2 regions of the Paenibacillus sp. 7516 genome follow, and region 1 is predicted to be linked to the other one. Evidence: riboswitches for the same ligand, from Rfam matches in the RefSeq annotation. Region 1 holds a riboswitch; the other holds the start of a gene.
What was found. A riboswitch is a leader RNA that binds a small molecule or an ion and turns the genes downstream of it on or off. The one in region 1 is predicted to bind glycine.
Positions count from the first base shown of each region.

Region 2: another riboswitch for glycine. It lies ahead of gcvT (glycine cleavage system aminomethyltransferase GcvT); the one in region 1 lies ahead of sdaAB (L-serine ammonia-lyase, iron-sulfur-dependent subunit beta).

Region 1 covers NZ_NPBI01000029.1:32,885-36,048, reverse strand. The annotation lists gene sdaAA (L-serine ammonia-lyase, iron-sulfur-dependent, subunit alpha) at 1-530, opposite strand, end outside; gene sdaAB (L-serine ammonia-lyase, iron-sulfur-dependent subunit beta) at 520-1,209, opposite strand; glycine riboswitch at 1,316-1,417, opposite strand; glycine riboswitch at 1,422-1,547, opposite strand; gene CHI14_RS23260 (MFS transporter) at 1,741-3,024, opposite strand.
Region 2 covers NZ_NPBI01000020.1:62,857-66,020, forward strand. The annotation lists gene gcvPA (aminomethyl-transferring glycine dehydrogenase subunit GcvPA) at 1-343, opposite strand, end outside; gene gcvT (glycine cleavage system aminomethyltransferase GcvT) at 340-1,476, opposite strand; glycine riboswitch at 1,663-1,764, opposite strand; glycine riboswitch at 1,768-1,891, opposite strand; gene gcvH (glycine cleavage system protein GcvH) at 2,232-2,624, shown strand; gene CHI14_RS16240 (PTS mannitol transporter subunit IIBC) at 3,054-3,164, shown strand, end outside.

The DNA.
Region 1 (3,164 bases):
CCGATCGCCGAACCGACTTCTGCCTGACAGCCACCCTCTGCACCTGAAATAAACGAGTTATTGGCAATAACATATCCGATTGCACCTGCACAGAATAAGCCGTTCACCAGATGCTCATCACTCCATCCGAATCGCTCCTGGGAGCTGATGAATACACCAGGGATAATCCCGCATGAACCAGCCGTCGGTGTAGCCACAATCCGGCCCATCGATGCGTTGACTTCAGATACACACAGGGCATAAGCCATTGCCAGTGCGGAAGCGTCACCCGAGCAGGTTTCGCCCTGGCGAATATATTGGGCCATCTTTTTGCCGTCTCCGCCAGTCAAGCCACTGCGCGAAGTGGTGTCCTCCGTCAGTCCTTTCTGTACAGCCTCTTTCATCACCTGATAATATTCCGACATCTGCCGCACAACGTCTGCTTCCGGCGTATTCGTCTCCTGAACCTGCTCCTCGATCATTAGCCGCGCAATGGTTTTGGATTCAGCCGTACAGATCGTATTCAGCTCATGCAAGTGCTTAAACCGCATCCGAATCAACCCCTCTCTTCAAATCAATGACGCGAATATCCAGCACATGATCCAGTGAACGCAAGCGTTCCAACATCTCGGCACTTGGTGCTCCGTCCATTTCCATCGCTGTTAGCGCTTCGCCATCCCGGGCTTTCCGGTCTACCTGCATATACCCGATGTTAACCCCTGAGGAGCTGATCGTAGACGTCACGGAAGCAAGCACCCCTGCCTTGTCCGCATGACGCAGAACGAGTGTGGGGAATTCCCCGCTGATCTGTACCCGGAAATCATTAAGCGCATGCACCGACACACTGCCGCCGCCAATCGAAGCACCAACGAGTGAACATTGACGCTCACCATGCCACAACTCAATTTTGACCGTATTCGGATGCGGAGCAGGCAGTCCACTTGTATAGAACTCAACCTTCATACCCGCTTGTTCGGCATACGCCTCGGCGTCTGGTATACGTGGATCATCCGTGACATAGTCAAGCAAACCACCAATTAACGCCAGATCCGTACCGTGACCTTGATACGTATCGGCAAATGAGCCGTACAGTGTCAGCCTGGCACGTTCAGGCGTACACCCCAGCCACTGCCTTGCAATTCTCCCCAGTCTCGCTGCCCCAGCTGTATGTGAACTTGAAGGGCCCGTCATCGACGGACCAATAATTGAAAAAACATCTTTAAATCGCATCCTGCACCCCTCCATATCGTCATATCCATCCAGACATGCACCATAATGTTCCTTAATTACTGAATGATGACATCAAAAAAGGACAGTAGAAGGCCTTAGGCCCTCTCTCTGTCCTCGTTACCTGAGAGTTTCATGATCAGAGGCCGCCCCAAGGGGTACCCTACTCATCATATACCCCTTGGGTGGCGCATTCGCGCACTCTCCAGAGTTGCGTCCAACGATGGTACTTTTACCTGAGAGATTAACCACCTGCGCCGGGTGCGCAGCGGCTTGCTCCTTCGGTGCCTGGCAGCCTACTGAAACCAATGGCCTGCCCAGGTCTCTCCCGCTCGTTCTCATCCGCTGTATCGTATATATTCGCTTGAACACATATCAAACGTTGTCCTTATGAGATTGATCATTCATATAACAGATTAATATGCAACACACGTAATGTCAACAAAAGTAACGCATCATTATCATCTTGGTAAAATTCCTCTAATATTATATGCAGCTTTCCACAGAATCGTTCAGTTTTCAATAGGCTATAGACTAGCTGTGGAGAGATTTTGATTTTGATGATGAGCTGTGATCCTTATAATATGACTGTCTTGAAGGAAGCCAGCTCGTAAGCCATAACAGGAGGGAACCCAGCATCAGAACTGCCGAAACGACCGTATATACGGTTCGAAGAGAGATCATTTCGGCAACTACACCCATGACCAAAATCGAAATGACCTGCAATGCACTCAGCATGAGTCCAAGTACGCTGCTCATTCGCCCCATCAAGTCTACCGGTATATTATTCTGATAAAAGGTGACCAGTCCCGTGTTTGCCGGCGCCGAACACAACCCAAGCAGAATAAAGGCGAATGCGGCAAGCTCGAACGAAAACGAACGAGCGAACAGGAAATAGCCAAGCGCAACTAAGAGCACGCCCCCGCCCATCATGTGACGTATGGACAAGTGTTTGGCGAACAACCACACCAGCAGAGAACCCGCCATGTATCCAGCTCCAGTAACACTCATCAACGCACCATACTGTGACTCAGACAGGTTCATGACTTGACGGATAAACACCACTTCCTGTGCATCCAGCGACATACCAATAACAAGAATAATCTGGAATAAGGCATAGATACCTACCACATATCCTGCTTGGCGACTGAATTGCATTACGGCCCGCCAATCCTGGGCGATCAGGCGAGGGGTCAGCCTTGTCCTACCGCCGCTCTGCTCTCCAGTGCCCAGCCTTGGCAGAAACATCAGGACGAGCACCGACACAACAAAGGAAGCTGCATTGGCATAGATCGCCGCTACAGGAGACAGATAGATTAACATGACTCCGGCTATGGCCGGACCGGTAATAAAAGCACCTGAGCTGATCATCGCCTGCAGGGAATTGAATCGCTTGCGCCGCTCTGCAGGAACCAGACGGGTGATGTACACCTGCGAAGAAGGTACGAATATGGATGACGACATGCTGACAAGAAACATGATGCCGTACATCATCCATAGACTGGGCATCAGCGGAAGCAATGCCACGAGCACAGCTCTCACCACATCCGCCCCAATCATCAGCTGCCGCTGGTCGTAGCGGTCAATCAGACTGCCTGACCAGAACTTGGTGCATACCGAGGCAATCGGCGAGATAATCCACAAGCCTGCGACTGCCGCCGGGGACTGTGTCATGTTAAGCACCATCAAATTAATGGCCACAATGTAGATAAAATCCCCCAGATTGGATATGCCTACTCCGCCCAGCAGCAAGCCGGCATGTTTCCATCCACCTGACTCGGCGCCCTTCCCTTTCCCCTGATCACGATCATTACTCATCCATTATATCCCTCCCGGATTCATTCCTTAAATCATTCAATGCACTGATTTAAAACCCAATAATTGTATTATCTCCTATTTGATCCTTTTTCGCAGTAAAAAAATGGACAATGCCTGCGTCGATCATCATGTTGTGCAAG
Region 2 (3,164 bases), on a different contig from region 1:
CCTGGAGCTCGCCCTGACTGATTTCGGGCTGATATGGCGTATAGGCGGTATAGAACTCGGAACGGGAAATGACATGATTAATAACGGAAGGGATGTGATGATCGTATATGCCTGCGCCCAGGAAACTGGCGTGTGTCTCAAAATTGGCATTCGCGCCGGCTTGCTTGGACATATGACGCGTCAGTGCGTATTCATCCAGTTTGGAGGAGACAGGCAGCTCGCCTTGATAACGAATCGCCTGCGGAATGTCCTGGAACAGATCTTCAATCGTGTCCACACCGATGGTCGCGAGCATGGCGCTCTGATCCTGTTCAGTCATGGGAATATAGCGGTGCTTGCTCATGCTTGCTCAGCTCCTTGGGTAGGTGTCTTTGACGTACGTGTCCGTTTATGAAAAGGGGTCTTCACAACTTCGGCTTTCAGCTTTTTGCCACGAATCTCAATCTCGAGCGGGGTGCCGAGTGCAGCATATTGGCTGTTAATCAGGGCGAGCCCCAGATTGCGCTTCAGCGTAGGGGACTGTGTACCGGTTGTTACTTCCCCGATCTGCACGCCTTCGGCGTAAATGGGATAGTGGGGACGTGGAATCCCGCGTTCCAGTACTTCAATGCCGACCAGCTTGCGGGCAGGTCCATCATTCTTTTGCTGCAATAGCGCTTCGTGTCCGATAAAAGGTCCGGCATTCAGCTTCACAAACATGCCAACGCCAGCTTCCAGTGGTGAAATGGTCGGCGACAGTTCCTGTCCGTAGAGGGGCAGCTTCGCTTCAAATCGAAGTGTATCCCGTGCACCAAGTCCAGCCGGTACCAGTCCCTGATCAGCGCCAGCCTCCATCAATCCGTTCCAGACCGCAGCGGCCTGATCTGCCTGTACGTATAGCTCGAAGCCGTCTTCTCCGGTATAACCGGTGCGGGACAGCAGCAGTTTTACACCACAGACCTCAGCGTTCTGTACAAAACGAAAAGGCTCGATTATGGATACGTCGGTATCTGTAACCTTTCCGATGATGTCTGCAGCAAGCGGACCCTGCAGGGCCAGGAGACCTGTTTCCACGGAGTCATTCGTCATGCTCACTCCAGGAACCATATGCTCTTGCAGCCATGCCCAATCCTTATCGATATTGGAGGCATTCACAACAAGCATATAATGCTGATCTTCCAGCTTGTATACGAGCAGATCGTCCACTACGCCACCGTCCGGGTAACACATTAACGTGTATTGTGCCTGGCCGGGAACCAGTGTGGTCACGTCGTTAGTCGTCAGTTTCTGCAAAAATGCTTCGGCCTGTTCACCCTGCACCGTGAATTCACCCATGTGGGATACATCGAACAGTCCAGCCCGTTCCCGCACCGCTTCATGTTCCTTCTGAATCCCGCTGAATTGCACCGGAAGCTCCCAGCCTCCAAAATCGATGCACCGTACACCTTCATATTGCTGATAAAGTGGATAGAGTGGAGTTCTAAGCAAATCGGACATCAAATCACCTCGTTATGGCCGCTACCGGGCCGAGTGTATAACATGAATGATGCATTCTTTTCTTGGATAAGTATGGTTAAGGCTGCTGATGACAGCGTCGGCTCGATCCTGAGTTTCGTTTTTTTGGGAAAAAGGAAAAGGACAGGCCAAAGAACCGGCATGCCAGAAGCACGCTGTATTCTTAGGCTCTGTCCTTGGTACCTGAGAGTTACCCCGCCAATAGGTTGCAGCAGGTTTCCCCTTGGGTGATCAAAACGCCCATACCGGGCGAATAGATGCTCTCCAGAGTTGCGTCCCGTAAAAGTCCTTTTGCCTGAGAGATTCACCTCCCGCTTGTCGGGTGGTTTACTCCTTCGGCGTTACCGCATGCATCCAAGAGTTGGACGTCACGGGTAATCTCTCCCTTTACATTCATCCGCGGGTGATGCACACAACGATTAACATTTACTCTCTCATTAAAACGTGAATCCACTCTCGATGTCAAGAACGATATCACAGAAATCAATAAAAAACCGAATGATATTTAGCGATCTAGATATATTGTTCGTGTATATAAAAAGAGTACGCTTACTATTCTAATATTACCCATTATATGTAGAGTGAGGGTGTTTGCGTTACAGGCTCTAATCATCAAAAATCAAATAATTTGTGAGGTATCTTGACATTTCAATCAAAAATATCTTACGCTATGTTCTGGGAAAAAGGGTTGGCCGAAGGACGCATGCACTCATTAATGAAAAGCGAGGCGGATATCGATGAGCGAATTGAAAAGTGATTTCCTGTACAGTGAAGAGCATGAGTGGGTGCAAACCGTAGGGGAGGATACTGTACGGATTGGCATTACCGAGTTCGCGCAGCATCAGCTGGGGGACATTGTGTTTGTTGAATTGCCTGACCTTGAATCAGATGTAAAAGCGGAAGACAGCATTGGTACGATTGAATCCGTGAAGACGGTTTCGGATTTGTTTTCTCCGGTAAGTGGTTCCATTATTGCCGTGAATGAAGCGCTGCAGGATGCACCTGAACTCGTCAACAGTTCGCCTTACGAAGAAGGCTGGATGATCGAGATTCGTGTTGAAGGTGATCTGACAGCAGCGTTGTCTAAACTGATGAATGCTGACGCATACCGTAAGCACACCGAAGAGTAAAATCTGTTTGCACTAAATAACCTTTATTATTCTATGGTTTTTTTCATAATATGGACGTTCGTGCACGTCTTCAGAGCCTGTGTGAGCCTTGGTGCTCATGCAGGCTTTTTGTGTTCTCAAGGACAGGCTTGTTGCCATTTGAGGCACTTAAACAGGATGGAATAAGGCTGAATCGCACAAGCTATATTATAGAATTCAACACCGTAAATGATATAAGGCACATACGAAAAAAGCCAAGTATATCAATGGTTAGAACCCTCTCATCACCATAAAAACGATTACATAAACACAATGTTGTCATCAATGATCATGACGAAAGTACGCTTTCATTTCGTTGAACCGGAGACCAATCTGGCTTAGGATAACAGCAGGGGAGAAATGATACCCCTTTCATAAATGATAACTACTTGATCCGAGGAGGATAATACAATGAGTAACTTGGACCAAACGTCCAATTCCAAAGGCGGTCTCCGGGTAGGTGTTCAGCGTTTTGGCCGATTCCTAAGCGGCATGGTTATGCCAAATATGGGTGCGTTTATT